Regions from separate parts of the Nitratireductor mangrovi genome, predicted to be linked through region 1. Evidence: predicted binding sites of a transcription regulator. Region 1 holds the regulator's gene; each other region holds the start of a gene.
What was found. Region 1 encodes PhoB, which activates phosphate uptake and scavenging genes when phosphate is short. Its sites were predicted from a motif close to TGTCATNNANCTGTCAT; they were not measured.
Positions count from the first base shown of each region.

Region 2: phnC (phosphonate ABC transporter ATP-binding protein) is a predicted target of PhoB. The motif match lies at 1,946-1,962, and genes of this name have one in related genera.
Region 3: FQ775_RS05070 (bifunctional 2',3'-cyclic-nucleotide 2'-phosphodiesterase/3'-nucleotidase) is a predicted target of PhoB. The motif match lies at 3,144-3,160, and genes of this name have one in related genera.
Region 4: FQ775_RS10285 (BtaA family protein) is a predicted target of PhoB. The motif match lies at 3,355-3,371, and genes of this name have one in related genera.

Region 1 covers NZ_CP042301.2:3,376,762-3,381,410, forward strand. Annotated here, with positions in the region: gene FQ775_RS16460 (FG-GAP repeat domain-containing protein) at 1-1,408, shown strand, start outside; gene phoB (phosphate regulon transcriptional regulator PhoB) at 1,424-2,110, opposite strand; gene phoU (phosphate signaling complex protein PhoU) at 2,137-2,844, opposite strand; gene pstB (phosphate ABC transporter ATP-binding protein PstB) at 2,886-3,701, opposite strand; gene pstA (phosphate ABC transporter permease PstA) at 3,714-4,649, opposite strand, start outside.
Region 2 covers NZ_CP042301.2:4,204,853-4,209,501, forward strand. Annotated here, with positions in the region: gene FQ775_RS20625 (GyrI-like domain-containing protein) at 1-646, shown strand, start outside; gene FQ775_RS20630 (transporter substrate-binding domain-containing protein) at 686-1,783, opposite strand; gene phnC (phosphonate ABC transporter ATP-binding protein) at 2,043-2,864, shown strand; gene phnD (phosphonate ABC transporter substrate-binding protein) at 2,924-3,829, shown strand; gene phnE (phosphonate ABC transporter, permease protein PhnE) at 3,892-4,649, shown strand, end outside.
Region 3 covers NZ_CP042301.2:1,034,251-1,038,899, forward strand. Annotated here, with positions in the region: gene FQ775_RS05060 (mechanosensitive ion channel family protein) at 1-400, opposite strand, end outside; gene FQ775_RS05065 (putative bifunctional diguanylate cyclase/phosphodiesterase) at 629-3,025, shown strand; gene FQ775_RS05070 (bifunctional 2',3'-cyclic-nucleotide 2'-phosphodiesterase/3'-nucleotidase) at 3,243-4,649, shown strand, end outside.
Region 4 covers NZ_CP042301.2:2,083,934-2,088,582, forward strand. Annotated here, with positions in the region: gene FQ775_RS10270 (HAD-IIB family hydrolase) at 1-278, shown strand, start outside; gene FQ775_RS10275 (glycosyltransferase family protein) at 278-1,507, shown strand; gene FQ775_RS10280 (sugar phosphorylase) at 1,498-3,285, opposite strand; gene FQ775_RS10285 (BtaA family protein) at 3,422-4,649, shown strand, end outside.

The DNA of each region.
Region 1 (4,649 bases):
CGCGCTGGGCCTCGACCGCGACGACCTCGAAAACGTGCTCGGCGCCTACGCGCTCGACATCGACGACGATGCGCAGCTCGACCTCGTGCTTCTGCGCGTCGGCGAAAACCTGATCCTGAAGGGTGCGCCCGACTGCGGCTTCGAAAAGGCCAACCGGCATTTCGCCTTCGACGGCGGAAAGGCCTGGACGACGGCGTTCTCGGCCACCTGGGAAGAAGGGCGTCGCTTCCCGACGCTGGCCTTCGGCAACTATGTCGACCGGCACGCGCCGGGCTCGCCCTGGGGGACCTGCCACGACAACGATCTCTACCGGCCGGCCGGTACGGAAACCGCCGACTATTCCGGGCGAATGGCGCTGCGCCCCGGTTTCTGCGCGTTGTCGATGCTCTTCACCGACTGGAACCGCTCGGGCACCCCGGCGCTGCGCATCACCAATGACCGCCACTATTACCGCGGCGGCGAAGAGCAGCTGTGGCGCGTCGATCCGGGCCGGCCCGCGCGGCCCTACCGCAAGTCGGAAGGCTGGCAGCACCTGACGATCTGGGGCATGGGCATTGCCGAGGGCGACCTCGACGGCGACGGCTTTCCCGAATACGCGCTGACCTCGATGGGCGACACCAAGCTGCAGAAGCTGTCGGAGGAGGCGGACACCGACGAGCCGACCTATGTCGACATCGCCTTCGACAAGGGCGCAACGGCGCACCGGCCCTATGCCAGTGACGATCTGAAGCCGTCGACCGGCTGGCATTCCGAATTCGCCGACTTCAACAATGACGGGCTGCTCGACCTGTTCATCGCCAAGGGCAATGTCGAACGCATGCCGGATTTTGCCGCGGTCGACCCGGACAACCTGCTGCTCGGCCAGTGGGACGGCAGCTTCATCGAGGCCGGACACCTGGCCGGCATCAACCTGCCGACCAAGGGCCGCGGCGCGGTGGTGGAGGATTTCAACGCCGACGGCATGCTCGACCTGCTGGTCGTCAACCGCGAGCAGAACGTCACCCTGTTCCGCAACCGTGGCGCCAGGGTCGCGTTCGGTGCGAGGCCGATGGGCAACTTCCTCGCCGTCGAACTCTCGCAGCCGGGGCCGAACCGCAACGCGGTCGGGGCGCTGGTCTCGGTCAAGGCCGGCAACAACACCTATAACCGCACCGTGCAGGTCGGCGGCGGCCACGCCTCGGGGCATGCCGGCTTCGTCCATGTCGGGCTGGGCACGGCCGAACGCGCCCAGGTGCGCGTCAAGTGGCCTGACGGCGAATGGAGCGCGCCCTACCGGGTCTTTGCCAACAATTTCGTGCTGATCGGCCGCGAGGCGAACGCGGCGCGCTACTGGTATCCGCCGGAGGCCGACGACACGATAACCCCGAGCGACAAGGGTGACGCCTGGCAGGCCAGCGACGCGCAGTGACAAGAAGATTGCCGGCTAAGCTTCCTTGATGGCGTAGCCGGCACCACGGATGGTGCGGATGACGTCCGGCAGGCGGCCGGAATTGACCGCCTTGCGCAGGCGGCCGACATGGACGTCGACGGTACGTTCGTCGATATAGATCGTCTCGCCCCAGACATTGTCGAGCAACTGGCTGCGCGAAAAGACGCGGCCCGGATGCTGCATCAGGAATTCCAGCAGCCGGAACTCGGTCGGCCCCAGCCTGATCTCGCTCTTGCGCCGGTAGACGCGATGCGCCTCGCGGTCGAGCACGATGTCGCCGACCTTGAGCACGCTTGACAGCACCTCCGGCTTGGCGCGGCGCAACAGCGCGCGCACGCGGGCGATGAATTCCGGCGTCGAGAACGGCTTGACCAGATAGTCGTCGGCGCCGGTGGCAAGGCCGCGCACGCGGTCGCTCTCCTCGCCGCGCGCCGTCAGCATGATGATCGGCAGCCTTTCGGTCTCGGGCCGCATCCTGAGCCGCCGGCACAGCTCGATGCCGGAGACGGCGGGGATCATCCAGTCGAGCACGAGCAGGTCGGGCACGCTTTCCTGCAGCCGGATCTCGGCCTCGTCGCCGCGGCTGATCACCTCGACATTGTAGCCTTCGGCCTCGAGGTTGTATTTCAGCAGGACGCAGAGGGGTTCTTCATCCTCCACGACCATGATCTTTGCCGCCATCATCGCCAACAAGGCACCTCGCGGTCTCAGGCCGTCGCGTCCGAGACCGCCGTCTCGTCCAGCTTGGGCCGGCTGATCGGCAACTGGTTGCCGGTCATCACATAATAGGCGTTCTCGGCAATGTTGGTGGCGTGGTCGCCGATGCGTTCAAGGTTCTTGGCACAGAACAGCAGGTGCGTACACGCGGTGATGTTGCGCGGGTCTTCCATCATGTAGGTGAGCAGCTCGCGGAAGATCGCGGTGTATTTGATGTCGATCTTCTCGTCGCCGGCCCTGAGCGCCTTCAGCGCTTCGGCGTCGCGTCCGACATAACGGTCGACGATGCCGGAGGTCTGGGCGTGCACCATCTCGGCCATCGATTCGATCGAATGCGACAGGCTCTTGGGCGTCGTCGATTGGCCGATGGCGCCGACGCGCTTGGCGATGTTCTTGGCGAGATCGCCGATACGCTCCAGGTCGCCGGCCATGCGGATAGCGCCGATCACGGCACGCAGATCCTGGGCCATGGGCTGGCGCCTGGCGATCAGCGTGATGGCACGCTCGTCGAGCTCGCGCTGCTTGGCATCCATGATCGCGTCGTCGGAGATGATGCGCTGGGCCAGCGGATTGTCCGAACTCAGCAGCGAGCGGGTGGCGTCGCCGATCATCGAACCGGCCAGGTCGCCCATCTCGCGGATCAGCTTGTCGACCTCTTCAAGATCGTCGTCGAAGGATGTGACGGTGTGCTCGCCCATGGGCTCGCTCCTCGTGAAGGCGGGATGTGGCGCGCGGCCGATCAGCCGAAACGGCCGGTGATGTAGTCCTGGGTGCGCTTGTCGTCAGGGTTGGTGAACATCTTGTCCGTCGGCCCTTCCTCGACGAGGTAACCGAGGTGGAACATCGCCGTGCGCTGCGAGACGCGGGCCGCCTGCTGCATGGAGTGGGTGACGATGACGATGGTGTAGTTCTGCCGAAGCTCGTCGATCAGTTCCTCGACCTTGGCGGTGGCGATCGGGTCGAGCGCCGAGCAGGGCTCGTCCATGAGGATCACCTCCGGCGACACCGCGATGGCGCGCGCGATGCACAGGCGCTGCTGCTGGCCGCCGGAAAGCCCGGTGCCCGGCTCGTGCAGCCGGTCCTTGACCTCGTTCCACAGCGCCGCCTTCTGCAGGCTCGATTCCACGATGCCGTCGAGGTCCGACTTCGCCTTGGTCAGACCATGGATGCGCGGCCCGTAGGCAATGTTCTCGTAGATCGACTTCGGAAACGGGTTCGGCTTCTGGAACACCATGCCGACACGCGCCCTGAGCTCGACCACGTCGATCCTGGGATCGTAGATGTCCTCGGCGTCGAGCGTTATGTCGCCGCCGACCTTGCAGATCGGGATGGTATCGTTCATGCGGTTGAGGCAACGCAGGAAGGTTGACTTGCCGCAACCGGACGGGCCGATCAGCGCCATGACCTGCTTTTCCGGCACGTCGAGATTGACGTCGAAAAGCGCCTGCTTCTCGCCGTAGTGGACGGTGACGTTCCTGCCACGCATCTTGATCGCGTTCTCGTCGGCCATCTCGGTCAGCTTCTTCTCGACTCCGGCTTCGGTCAGCATGTTCATTTCCTCACTCCGTTACCAGCGACGCTCGAAGCGCTTGCGCAGCACAACAGCGATGGCGTTCATGATCACCAGAAATCCGAGCAGAATCAAAATCGCCGCCGAGGTCTTCTGCTGGAAACCCGGCTCCGGGAAATCCGACCACATGTAGATCTGCACCGGCAGCACCGTCGCCGCGTCGGTGAACCCGCCGGGAATGTCGACGATGAAGGCCACCATGCCGATCATCAGCAGCGGCGCAGTCTCGCCCAGCGCCTGCGCCATACCGATAATGGTGCCGGTCATGATGCCGGGCATGGCGAGCGGCAGCACATGGTGGAAGATCGTCTGCACCTTCGACGCACCGATGCCGAGCGCGGCTTCGCGGATCGACGGCGGCACGGCGCGCAGGGCGGCGCGCGCGGCGATGATGATGGTCGGCAGCGTCATCAGCGCCAGCACCATGCCGCCGACCAGCGGCGCCGAACGCGGCAGGTTGAACCAGTTGAGGAACACGGCAAGGCCGAGCAGACCGAAGACAATCGACGGCACCGCCGCCAGATTGTTGATGTTGACCTCGATCAGGTTGGTGATCCGGTTCTTGGGCGCGAACTCCTCCAGGTAGATCGCCGCCGAAACGCCGATCGGGAAGGACAGCGCCAGGGTCACCAGCATGGTCAGCGCCGAGCCGATCACCGCGCCCCAGATGCCGGCCAGTTCCGGTTCGCGGCTGGCGCCGGTGAAGAAGAACAGCGTCGCCCAGCGGCTCTCGATGAGGTCGCGCGCGTTGAGCCGGTCGAGCCACACGATCTCGCGGTCGGTGATCTTGCGGTTGGCCTCCGCCGTCACGATGGTGCGCAGCGTCGCCGCCACCGGCGATGTCGCAGCCTCGGTCAGCGGTTCGTAGACGATGCCCTTGCCCGAGGCGCCGCCTCCGTCGGCCGCCGCAAGTTCGGTCAACTTCACTACGCC
Region 2 (4,649 bases), 830 kb from region 1:
GCTGCGAAGGACGGTTTCACGCTTGGAGGAGGCGATGCAAAAGTTGGACGTCAAGAAGACGCTGAAGGCACTCTACGCCCCGCCGGCAGGCGAATGGCTGGAGGTGAACGTGCCCCGCCTGCAGTTTGTCATGATCGACGGTGCCGGCGATCCCAACACCGCGGACGCGTACCGGCAGGCTCTCGAATGGCTCTATTCGGTAAGTTACGCGGCAAAATTCGCCGCCAAGGCTCGAGGCAAGGATTATGTGGTAGCGCCGCTCGAAGGGTTGTGGTGGGCGGACGATCCGCGGAGTTTTGTCGAACGTCGCAAGGACGAATGGCGGTGGACCATGATGATCATGGCGCCCGACTTTATTGACGAAACTCTGTTCGAAGGCGCGATCGCCAAGTCCTCGCGAAAGCTGGGCGTACCCCCGGAAAGCCTGAGGCTGGCCTCTCTCGAAGAGGGCCTTTGCCTGCAGATGATGCATATCGGCTCCTATGATGACGAGGGCCCGGCTCTGGCGCGTCTGCACGACGAAATCATGCCATCGCGCGGCTACACATTCGCCGGCCCGCACCACGAAATCTATCTTGGCGATCCGCGCAAGGTCGATCCGTCGAAGCTGAAGACCGTGCTGCGCCAGCCTGTCGAGCGCGCATGATCGCCGACGGCCCGAAACCGCCAGGCCGTTGATGCGGGGCTACTGTGCTTCGCCGAAATAGCGTTCCCGCAGCGCCTCGATGCGGCCGCCTTCGTGCATGCCGAGAAGCTCTATGGTCACGGGGCGCGTCAGGGCGCTGCCGTGCGCGAGCCCGAATCCGTATTTGTCCGGTTCGAAGATCGGCCCGACCACATCGAGACCTGCCTCCGGGTTGGTATGCGCGAAATATTCGAGCACTGGTGCGTCGCCGATGATGGCGGCGACCCGCTCCTGCCCAAGGGCCGCTGCTGCCGAGCCCACGTCGTCGAACGATCGCGCAGGCATGCCGGCTTGCCGCGCGAAGTCCTCGGCAACACTTCCGGTGAAGACGCCGACGCGCTTGCCTGGCAGGTCTTCGAGGCTGTTGATCTGGTTGGTGAGCGACAACGTCGTCATCACGCTGGTCACCGAGGAGGTCACATAGGCCAGTACGGCAATCCCGCAGACCATCCAAAGCGCCTGCCAGATGCGACCGACCCAGCCGAACAGGTTCTTGCGCGACGGCATCTTTCCCGAAGTCGCGACCGACATCACTGTATGAAAACTCTCGGCCAGGCCCTCGCGCCACCGTCGCGGAAAGTTCGTGTCGAAACGCCGGTCGAAAACGGTCAACAGTCCGGTCGCCGCCAGGACGACCAATCCCAGCCATGCATAGGCGCGCAGGTGACCGGAATCGCGAAGCCCGGCGATCACCTCGGACAAGCCGGCACTCCTGTCATCGGCGACCAGAATCCGCAATCCGGCATCGAACCAGGGATGGGTGAAATCGATCCTGTGCGCCCGGTTCTGCGTGATGGTCAGGTTGGTGACCGCCACGTCGATCGAACCGTCCGCCGTTGCGTCGACGAGGGCGCGAATGGTGGGGTAGGCCTCGTAGCTGAAATCGAGGTCAAGCCGGTCAGCGACGTCCTCCCAAAGCTCGACCGCCATGCCCTCGTAGCCGTCCGCGCGCGCCATCACGAAAGGCGGACTCGTATAGACCCCAACCTTGATCTGGGTCGTTGGTGCAGGCTGATCCTGAGCAATGGCGACCTTGCCACCTGCCGCAAAGAGCAGCGCCAGCAGCGTACACGCGAGGACTGTGCGGACTGCCTTCAATCGACCGCGTTCGAGGTCGCCGCGGGGCGCTTGCGATGTCAGCCCGGAAATCATCGACGCCAGCTATAGACGAGACGAGCCCCGCGTTCAACGCAGGGATGCGCCGTCGCCGCAGTTGGTATTCGCGCCCCACGCGCACGGGGTCGCAAGGCGGCTGTGGCCTGTAACACAACTGTCACTATCCTGACATTCCACCTTCATCTGGCTCGGCTAGCGGAGTCGTGACGAAAGGCGAAAAACGCCTAGCGGGGACGGCTTCATGCTCGAAATCCGGATGGTCACGCGGCGCTTCGGCAACAAGGTGGCGGTCAGTGGCGTCGATCTTGCGATCGATGACGGCCAGATGGTCGGGATCATTGGCCGTTCCGGCGCCGGCAAATCGACGCTGCTGCGCATGATCAACCGGCTGATCGACCCTTCCGAGGGCGCGATTTCCTTTGCCGGTGTCGAGGTGTCGGCCCTGCGGGGAGCCGCATTGCGTTCCTGGCAGCGCGACTGCGCCATGATCTTCCAGCAATTCAATCTGGTGCCGAGGCTGGATGTGGTTTCCAACGTGCTGCACGGCACGCTCAACCGTCGCTCTACCCTCTCTACGGTATTCAGCCTCTACCCGACCGAAGACATCCACACCGCGATCGACATCCTCGACCGGCTCGGCATCGCGGATCATGCGGCCAAGCGCGTCGAAGCCCTGTCCGGCGGGCAGCAGCAGCGCGTCGCCATTGCTCGTGCCCTCATGCAGGATCCCAAAATTATCCTCGCCGACGAGCCGATCGCTTCCCTTGATCCGATGAATGCGCAGATCGTCATGGATACGTTGCGGCGCATCCATGACGAGGATGGCCGCATGATCGTGTGCAACCTGCACACCCTGGATACCGCGCGGCGCTATTGCGATCGCGTCGTCGGCATGCGCGACGGCCTTGTGGTGTTCGATGGAGCCCCTGACGAACTGACGACCGCCGTCGCCCGCGAAATCTACGGCGCCGATGAAAACTTCTCGGAGTCGTCGACCTCGACATCGATCGAGCCCCTGGAGCCGGTCTACCGGCCCGACCGCGAGCCCGCTTACGCGCTCTGAACTCGCCTCCCCGCGCGAAGGATCGCTCGGGTTTCATCCAAACCAACGGAGTATCGACCATGAAAAAACTGCTTGCAGCCCTGCTCACCTCGGCCGCCATCGCGGCGCCGGCGTTTGGCCAGGACGGGATCAGCGAGTTCCGCATCGGCATCCTCGGTGGCGAGAACGCCCAGGACCGTCTGACCTCGCACGAGTGCCTGAAGAATTACACGGAGGAGGCGCTCGGCGTGCCTGTGAAGCTCTTTACGCCCGCCGACTATGATGGCGTGATCCAGGGCCTGCTCGGCGGCACCATCGACATGGCCTGGCTCGGCGCGTCGGGCTATGCCAAGACCTATCTGACCGATCCGGAAGCGGTTGAGCCGGTGCTCGTGAAGACCAATCTCGACGGCTCCTTCTCCTACCATTCGATAGGCTTTGCGCGGAAGGATTCCGGCATCACCTCGCTCGAGGGCATGAAAGGCAAGAAGTTCGGTTTCGGCGACCCGAACTCGACCTCCGGCTACCTGATCCCGTCGATCGAGATTCCGGCCGAAATCGGCGCGACGATGGACAACGGCGTCTACTTCAGCGAGGTCGTGTTCACCGGCGGCCACGAGCAGACGATCGTCGCCGTCGTCAATGGCGATGTCGATGGTGGCGTGACCTGGGCCGACGGTCAGGGCGCCTGGGAAGACGGCTTCAATTCCGGTGCCTTGCGCAAGGCGGTTGATGCCGGCATCGTCGACATGAACGACATCGTCCAGATCTGGAAGTCCAAGCCGATCCCGGAGGGTCCGATCGTACTGCGCAAGGCACTGCCGGCCGACGCCAAGGCCAAGATGGTGGAACTTGTCGGCGGCATGCACGAGAAGGACGCGCAGTGCGCCTACAACATTGCCGCGGGCGACACGGCCGGCTTCAAGCCGATCAGCCACGATGCCTATGAATCGATCATCGCTGTCCGCCGCGCGCAGACCAACTGATCGCCAGACGTTGTTGAGACGGGCCCTTCGGGGCCCGTCTGCTTTTTCACGAAAGGCAAGCGATGACCGACACCGCAATAGGCGGGCTGGGAGGCCTCAAGGCCGACTATCTGGCCCTTGTACGTCGGCGCCAGATGTATTCCGGCGTATTGCTCATCGTCTTCGTCGCCCTGCTTGCAGCCGGATTCGACCTCGCCGACAGCCGCAACGCGGGCGGGTTCTGGAGCGGACTGTCGCGTCTCTTCGACTTCCCGACAGAACTCGTGCTGGAGGCGATTGCCAAGGGCGCCGCCTTGCCGGCCAATCTGTGGCGTTATCTGCCGGCGATGATCGAGACCATCAATATCGCCGCGGTCTCGACGCTTGTCGGCGCCGTGCTGGCCATCATCCTGTCATTGCTTTCGACGCGCGGTCTGGCGCGCTGGCCGCGGTTGATCCCGCTGTTCCGGCGCATGATGGACACCATGCGTGGGATCCCGGAGATCGTCATCGCGCTTGTGCTGATCTTCGTACTGGGTGGTGGCCCAGTGCCGGCCATGATTGCCATCGCCTTCCACACGGCTGGCGCGCTGGGCAAGCTGTTTTCCGAAGTCAATGAAAACGCCGACCTGAAACCCGTCGAGGGCCTTTCTTCGGTCGGTGCATCCTGGTTCCAGCGCATGTGGCTTGGCGTTGTTCCGCAGGTCGCGCCCAATTACCTCTCCTATGCGCTGCTGCGGTTCGAGATCAACGTACGCGCCTCCGCGATCCTCGGCTTCGTTGGCGCCGGCGGTATAGGCGCGGAACTCAGGGTCGCGATCTCCTGGGGCACTGGTCGCTA
Region 3 (4,649 bases), 2.3 Mb from region 1:
CGGTGCGCGACACGATGCGGTTGCGGATGACGCGCGAGGCGATCGAGACCAGTACCCAGACGACGGCAAGCGACAGGGCGATCGAGATCAGCCATGTCCTGCTTGGCCACGTCACCGCGCGCAGGATGGTCAGCGCGAAGAACAGCAGCAGGACGAAGACGATCCAGTCGGTGCGGCGGATGGTGGCGACGACGACGCGCAGCAGGCCAGGCTGACCCTTGATATGGCGCGCCTGGCCCTCGAGCCGCGCCTCGGCGGGGCGGCCGGCCAGCTTGGCGAGACCGAACAGCGCCGCGATGATGACGATCTGGTAGAGCAGCCACGGGTCTGAGGCATAATCGAGGGCCGCGGCGACAAACTCGGCCACCGCTGCCGCGATCTGTTGAAACGTGTCCTGCATCGGCATCCCTGGCCGGACCTGTCATTGCCGCGACCGCGGCGCCGCCGGCACGCCGCGGAAGGGACAGGCTAGCGCCCGCGGCCCGTATCGGCAAACGGCACCGGACAAGATTTATCGCGCAGCAAAAATATTTCACGGAAAGCTAAAATTCGATCGAACCGGTAAGGTTTTTTGTTTCCCGCCGCACCTAGTTTCGCGCCTCGAGAGAGGACTTTCGCGGAACGGATCATGCCTTCGGTCTGGAAAATGGCGGCTCGGCCGGCGCGGTCGCTTGAGCGGAGCTTCACGCGCCTGCTCGGCCTGAGGCCGATGACGGCCGGGCAGCGAACGCTGTTCAAGATCGACCAGGTCGAGGCGCTCAACAAGCTGCGGTTGGTTGCCCTGGTGGCGATCTTTCTCGGCGCCCTGATCGTCTTCAAGACGCTCGCGGCCGCGGGCCACGAAGCGTCGGCGACGGCCTGGTTCGCGGTCGTCCTGGCGATGGTCGTCGTCGACATTCTCAGCGGCCCCGGGCTCGCCATGCAGCGGCCGTCGCGCGAAGAGGTCCGGGCGCAGTACTGGCGCAGTGTCGCAGCCTATTTCGCCTTCGGCCTGCTCTGGGGTGCCTTGCCACTCCTTTTCTATCAGGAGGCCTCCGAAGACGTCCGCCGCGTCATCCTGGTCGCCATCACCGCCTATCTGGCATCGTCGGCCTTTTTCCTGGCGGCATTGCCGTTGGCGTTCATTGCCTTTTCGACGCCGATCGTCGTGTTTTTCGCGGCGACCCTGATCCGTTCCGGCGTCGCCGCCCATGCGTTCGAATTGCAGTTGCTTTGTATCTACGTGCTGGCCTTCCCGATCGCGCTGCGCCAATACGCGGTTTCCTTCGCCGAGCGCTCCCTGGCCCTTGCCAAGGTCGGTGAGCAGAAGCAGCTCATCTCGCTTCTTCTCAACGATTTCGAAGCAAATTCAAGCGATTGGCTGTGGCAATGCGACTCGCGTCTGAGGTTGTTGCGGGTGTCCGACCACTTTGCCCAACGCTTCGGCATGGCCCTCGGGGAACTCGACGGCCGCAGGTTCGATCACCTGCTGGCCGACCTCAAGTCGCCCGCGCCCTGTCCCGGCGACCGACGCGAGGACGTGCTGGTGCATCTGCAGCGCGGCGAACCGTTCCGGGACTGCCCGATCCTGCTCGTCATCGATGGCGAGGAGCATTGGTGGTCGATGACCGGTACCCCGACCTACGATCGCGCCGGCAGGTTTGACGGCTTCCGCGGCATGGGCCGCGACATCGGCTCCGAAAAGGCCCGCGAACGCGAGCTTGAATATCTCGCCCACCACGACACGCTGACCGGCGTCGGCAACCGGGCCCGTTTCAACCACGAGCTGGCGCGGGCGCGGGGCCTCACCGAAGCGGGCGGCCGCCGCTTCGCTCTGGTGCTGTTCGACCTCGACGACTTCAAGGCCATCAACGACACGGCCGGCCACTCGGTCGGGGACCAGGTGCTGCGCACCACCAGCCGGCGCATTGCCGGGTTTCTTCCGCGCGACTCCTTCCTCAGCCGCATCGGCGGCGACGAGTTCGCGGCCATCATCGAGATCAAGGAGGATTTCGATCCCGCCCGCTTGCGCGACATCGTCGGCAAGGTCGTGCATGAAGTGGCGCGGCCGCTGGCGCTGCAATCCGGCAGCTACAAGGTCGGCGTCAGCGCCGGCATCGCCATCATGCCCGACGATGGCCAGGAGCCGGAACAGCTGATGCAGCTGGCCGATATCGCGCTTTATTGCGCCAAGGCCGGCGGCAAGGATCAGGTGAAACTGGCCAGCAGCGAGGACGGCGCCGCCTTCGCGCTGCGCAAGCAGCTCGAGCTCGACCTCTGGAACGCGGTCGAGAAGGAGGAGATGTTCCTGGAATACCAGCCGGTTGCCTCGGCCCGCACAGGCGAACCGTTTCTGTTCGAAGCGCTCGTGCGCTGGCGGCATCCGCGGCTGGGGGTGATTCCGCCGGCTGATTTCATCGACCTGGCCGAGCAGTCGGGCAGCATCGTCGGCATCGGCGGATGGGCGCTGGCGGCAGCCTGCCGGGAGGCGGCGGGCTGGCCGGCCGAGCTGCGCATTGCTGTCAACATCTCGCCGCGCCAGCTCGAGGCCGGGGATTTTCCGGCCTGGGTCGCGGCGGTGCTGGAGGAGACCGGCCTGGCGCCCGGCCGCCTCGAGGTGGAGATCACCGAAAGCGCCTATCGCGGCGGTCTGGAGCCGGTTGCGGCCGTCGTCGCCGACTTGCACACGCTTGGCGTCACCGTCGCCATGGACGATTTCGGCACCGGCTACTCCAGCCTTTCCTCCTTGCAGCGTATCCCTTTCGACAAGCTCAAGATCGACCAGTCGCTGGTGGTGCGCGGCCATGGCGACAAGCGCGCGGTGAGCGTCCTGCGATCCATCGTCACGATTGGCCGGGCGCTCGGCATGCACGTCACCGCCGAGGGCGTGGAGACGGCCGAGCATGAAGCCTTCCTGCGCGGCATCGGTGTCGACAGCCTGCAGGGCTTCTACTTCGGTCCGCCGCTTTCGGCGAAGCAGGCGATGGGGCTGATCAAGGAGCGCTTCGGCCGGAACGACCGTGACCGTGCCAGCAGCGTCGCCTGAGCCCACTGAGCCGGCGAAATAATTTCGTCCCGGGGTGGGGCAAAGCCTTGCGCGGCCGCGCAATCGGACAGAAACTCGACCCCTCATGAGGGTTGGTGCGACCGCCGTTCCCCGGACCGGTCATCCAACCGTCATCGAAATCTGTGCATGGGACACGCGCGCCCGAGCCGTCGTGCCGGCCGCGGCGACCCGTTCCAGGAATTCAGGGAGACCGACCATGACCGAAATGCTTCACCCGATTTCCCGTCGCTCGTTCCTTTCCGGAGCGGCCGCGCTGGGTTCTCTCGTCATGCTGCATCCCTTCGCGGCCCGCGCCCAGGCCAATCAGGCGCATCTGCGGATCATGGAGACGACGGATCTGCACGTTCACGTCTTCCCGTACGATTATTACGGCGACCGGCCCAACGACACGATGGGCCTGGCGCGCACCGCATCCATCATCGACCAGATCCGCGCCGAAGCCGGCAACTCGATGCTGATCGACAATGGCGACTTCCTGCAGGGCAATCCCATGGGCGACTACATCGCCTATGAGCGCGGCATGAAGGATGGCGACATGCATCCCATCATCTCGGCCATGAACACGCTCGGCTACGACTGCTCCACGCTCGGCAACCACGAGTTCAATTACGGCCTCGACTTCATGTTCAAGGTGCTCGACGGGGCCAACTTCCCCTTCGTGTGCGCCAACCTGACCAAGGGCCAGCTTGCCGCCAGCGCGCGCGACGACGACCTCTTCATCAAGCCTTACGTCATCCTCGACAAGACCGTGAAGGACGGTGCCGGCAACGAGCATCCGATCAAGGTCGGCCTGATCGGCTTCGTGCCGCCGCAGATCATGACCTGGGACGGACGCCATCTGGCCGGCAAGGCGATGACCCGCGACATCGTCAAGGCGGCCGAGGCCTGGGTGCCGCAGATGAAGGAGGAGGGCGCCGACGTCATCATTGCGCTGTCCCACTCCGGCATGGGCGAGGCCGGCTATGTCGAGAATGCCGAGAACGCCTCGATCGCCCTTGCCGGCGTCGACGGTATCGACGCCATCGTCACCGGTCACAGCCATCTCGACTTCCCGGGTCCGAAGTTCGACGGCATGGCCGGCGTCGACAACGCCGCCGGCACGGTGGCCGGCAAGCCCGGGGTGATGGGCGGCTTCTGGGGCTCGCATCTCGGCCTGATCGACCTGATGCTGGAGCGCGACGGCAACGACTGGAAGATCACCGCCTCGACCTCCGAGGCGCGGCCGATCTTCAAGCGAGTCGACCGCAAGAGCGAACCGCTGGTGGAAAGCAAGCCGGAGGTCGAGGACGCGGTGCGGGACGTGCACGAGGCGACGCTGAAATATGTCCGCACCGCCGTCGGCAAGACCTCGGCTCCGCTGCATTCCTATTTCGCGCTGGTCGCCGACGACCCGTCGGTGCAGATCGTTTCGCAGGCGCAGACCTGGTATATCACCGACATGCTGAGCGAGACCGAGCACAAGGGGTTGCCGGTCCTGTCGGCGGCAGCACCCTTCAAGGCCGGCGGTCGCGGCGGCCCCGATTACTATACCGACGTGCCCGCAGGGGACGTGGCGATCAAGAACGTCGCCGACCTCTACCTCTACCCGAACACGGTACAGGCG
Region 4 (4,649 bases), 1.3 Mb from region 1:
GCATGAACGAGGTTCGCGCCATGCTGGAACGGCGCGACGGCCGCCGCTACCACCCGCTGGTCGCGCTGGGCGATGCCGAGAACGACCGCGACATGCTGGAGGCAGCCGACCTGGGCGTCGTCGTTGCCAACCCCGCGCACGAGCCGCTTGCCGAACTCGACGGCGAGGCCGACGGCCGCATCATCCGCACCGAACTGCCCGGCCCGATGGGCTGGAACGCGGCGATCATCGAAATCCTCAGACGGCTCTCCGGGCCGGATGCCGAAGGAGTTTCCTAGTGGGCGACTTTTCCCAGACGGGCGCGATCACGACGCTCCACAACCTGACCCGGCGCTCGGCAGAAGAGCTCGAACAGGAACTCGTCGCCTATGCGAGCAGCCGCCCGGTGACGCTGATCCTGCCGTCGCTGTTTTCCGAGCTCGAGGGCGACGCCCTGCCCGCGATCGTGGACGAACTGGCGCAGGTTCCCTATCTGAACCGGATCGTGATCGGCCTCGACCGCGCCGACCGCGACCAGTTCGCCCATGCCCGCAGCTTCTTTTCGAAGCTGCCGCAGGACCATGTCATCTTGTGGAACGATGGCCCGCGGCTGCGCGCGATCGACGCGAAGCTCGCCGAAGCGGGCCTCGCCCCGACCGAGCCCGGCAAGGGCCGCAACGTCTGGTACTGCCTCGGCTATGCGCTCGCCGCCCAGAACGCCGACGTCATCGCCATCCACGACTGCGACATCGTCACCTATTCCCGCGACCTGCTGGCGCGCCTCGTCTACCCGGTTGCCAATCCGGCCTTCCGCTACGTGTTTTCCAAGGGCTACTACGCCCGCATCGCCAACAACACCATCAACGGCCGGGTCTGCCGGCTGCTGGTGACGCCGCTCCTGCATGCGCTCAACCTGACCGTCGGGCCGCACAACTACATCGACTACCTCTCCGCCTTCCGCTATCCGCTCTCGGGCGAGTTCGCCATGCGCGTCAGCGTGGTCCCCGACATGCGCATCCCGACCGACTGGGGCCTGGAGATCGGTGTATTGTCGGAGATGCGCCGCAACACCAGCGCCCGCGCCATCTGCCAGGTCGACATCGCCGACATCTACGACCACAAGCACCAGGACCTGTCGCAGGAGGACCGGACAAAGGGGCTGTCGCGCATGTCGATCGACATCACCAAGGCGATCTTCCGCAAGCTGGCGACCGAGGGCGTCATCTTTTCCGCCGGGACGTTGCGCAGCGTCAAGGCGACCTATTTCCGCGCAGCCCTCGACCTGATCGAAAGCTACCACGCGGACGCGCTGATGAACGGGCTGACGCTCGACCGGCACAAGGAGGAGCAGGCAGTCGAACTCTTCGCCGCCAACATAACCGCCGCCGGCGAGGTCTTCCTGGAGAACCCGAGCGAAACGCCGTTCATTCCCAACTGGCGTCGTGTCAACGCCGCCTTCCCCGGCCTGTTGTCCGAACTGGCCGACGCGGTCGCCAGGGACGGCGCCGATGGCGGGCTTCAGGGCTGACGAGTGCTTCTCGGTGCACGCGCCCGGTTGCTGATCCATACGCACTGATAGGGTTCAAGCACGATCTCGCCCGCAGCGGGATGAAGCACCTCCCCGCTCAACAGGTCGACCCAGTTTTCGCCGGCGATCATGTTCAGGCTGACGAAAGTCAGCGGCTGCGGCCGCGCGGTCACGTTGTGGACGGCAAAGATCGACTGCTCGCGGTCGAGGCTCTGACGCCAGACGCCGAACAGCGCAGTGCCCAGTTGCAGGGTGTATTGGGTCGCGTTGGGGTGGAAGGCCGGCTGCGCCGTTCGGATGCGGATGCGCCGGAGCATTTCCGCCAGCACCCCGGCATGCGGGTCCGCCGGGTCGGCAAGCCGTTCCTCCAGGCGCGGATAGTCCCATTGATGGCGGTTGATGGAGCGGTTGTGGCCCGTACGCGCAACACGCTCATGGTCGTTGGAGGTGGCAAGCAGGCTGTGAACATAGAAGGCCGGAACACCTTCCAGCGCCATCATCACGGTCTGCGAACAGATGAAGCGCGCCAGTTGCAGCCCATCCTCGCCATCGCTGGCCGTCCCCTTCAATGCCTCGTATAGCGAAACATTGATCTCGTAAGGCCGCTCGCCCCCGCCGGGCGCCGAGCGCATCGAGACCAGGCCACCGAAGCCCTGAATGGTCTCGATCATGCCGGCGATCGCCTCGTCGTCGAGATAGCCTTCCGCCGGCCGCAGCCCGATGCCGTCATGGGAGGCGAGGAAATTGAAGTAGAAACAGCCGAGCGGCGCCGGCGGCATGCGCATTTGCCAGTGGTTGAGAAGTTCGGAGGTGCCATAGAGCAGCGCATGCACCATCAGCGGCGGAAACGAGAAATTGTAGACCGCATGCGCCTCGTTGCGGTTGCCGAAATAGGCGATGTTCTCGAAATTGGGAACGTTGGTCTCAGTGATCAGCACCACCGCCTCGTCGGCATAGTCGGCAAGTGTCCGCATCAGCCGCACGATCTCGTGCGTGCGTGGATGATGGATGCACGGCGTGCCGACCTCCTTCCAGATGAAGGCGACGGCGTCGAGCCGTATCGTGCGCACCCCGCGATCGATGTGAAAGCGCATGATGTCGATGAATTCGACCAGAAGCTCCGGATTGCCAAAATCGACGTCAACCTGGTCGTGGCTGAAGGTGCACCAGACATGCTTTTCGCCAGCAGGCGTCTCCACCGCGCGCAGCAGCGGCTGCGGGCGCGGCCGCACCACCGCGCTCAGATCGGCGGCGGGATCGGCCGTGACGAAATAGTCCCGGCCCGGCGCCTGATCCTGGAGGAATTGCGTGAACCAGGCGCTGGAACTCGACACGTGATTGAGCACCAGATCGGCCATCAGCCGGTAGTCGGCGCCGAGCCGGGCCAGATGGTCCCATGAGCCGAGATCGCTGTTGACCCGCTTGTAGTCGACGACCGCGAAACCGTCATCCGAAGTCCACGGGAAGAACGGCAGCACGTGAACGCCGTTGATCGCGCCTTTCAGATGCGTGTTCATGAAATGATGCAACAGGGTGAGCGGCGGGTGCTCGCCGTCGATCAGCGAATTGCCGTAGGTGATCAGCACCGCGTCCTTTTCGCTCCAGGGCGGCGCATTGGTGCGGCGCGCCTTGGGGCGGATGCGTATCTCGGGCCGATCGGGCCAGAACGCCGCGATGATCCGCGCCGCGATGCCGTCCGTATCGCGCCCCGGATAGATGAAGTCCAGATGCGCCTTGAGCTTGCGCCTGAGCAGGGGCGGGACGGTCGGGCCGGACATTCGGCGATATCAGCTTATTGCAGCGCAACATGCAAGCCGGCCGCGGCCCATCGGCCTGCGCCGGCAAACTGTCACGCGCCTGTCATCGCGCTCGCATACCCGCTTGCAAACGCCCTCGCTCCGGGATTCGCGAACCATGACAAACCTGTCGGCCGAGATCGGCCTATCCGCCAGCCGCCCCATCGGCGAAGCCGTCTACCAGCATCCGGCCATGTCCAGAGCCGGCCTGTCGGAGCGGCTGTTCGCGATGCTTTTTTCCGGTCTCGTCTATCCGCAAATCTGGGAAGACCCCGAGGTCGACATCGCCGCGATGCGGCTCGGCGAAGGGCACCGCGTGGTCACCATCGCGTCCGGCGGCTGCAACGTGCTTTCCTATCTCGCCAGATCGCCCGCCAAGATCGACGCCGTCGACCTCAACCGGGCGCATGTCGCGCTCAACCGGCTGAAGCTGACCGCAGCCGCCAGCCTGCCCTCGCATGGCGATTTCCTGCGCTTCTTCGGCGAGGCCGGCAACGGCCACAACGGCGACGCCTATGACCGCTTCATCGCGCCGCGCCTCGACCAGGCCTCGCGCCGCTACTGGGAAGGCCGCGACTGGACCGGCCGCCGCCGCATCGGCGTCTTCAACCGCGATTTCTACCGCACCGGGCTGCTTGGCCTGTGCATTTCCGCCGGCCATTTCGTTGCCCGCATGCACGGCGTCGACCCGCGCGAGATCATGACCGCGCAGACGCCGCGCCAGCAGCGGCTGTTCTTCGAGGAGAGGCTGAAGCCCCTGTTCGAAAAGCCTCTGGTGCGCTGGGCGACGTCGAAGAAGGCGTCGCTGTTCGGTCTCGGCATTCCGCCGGCGCAATATGACAGCCTCATCACCTCCGGCGAAGGCACGATGGCCAGGGTGCTGGAAGCGCGGCTCGAAAAGCTCGCCTGCCATTTCCCGCTCGCCGACAACTACTTCGCCTGGCAGGCCTTCGCCCGCCGCTATCCCAAGGCGGGCGAAGCCGCCCTGCCCGCCTATCTCGAACGGCGAAACTTCGCCACGATCCGGACCAATGCCGGCCGCGTTTCGATCCACCGCGCCAACTACGCCGAGTTCCTGCACCGCAAGCCCGCCAACTCGGTCGACCGCTATGTGCTGCTCGATGCGCAGGACTGGATGAACGACCGCCAGCTCAACGAGTTGTGGGCGGAGATCATGCGGACCGCAGCACCCGGCGCGCGCGTCATCTTCCGCACCGCCGCGCTGCCGACCATCCTGCCCGGCCGCGTGTCGGACGATCTCCTGTCGCGATGGCGCTACGAGGAAGAGGAATCGGCCGAGCTCGGCGCGCGCGACCGCTCCGCCATCTATGGCGGCTTCCACCTCT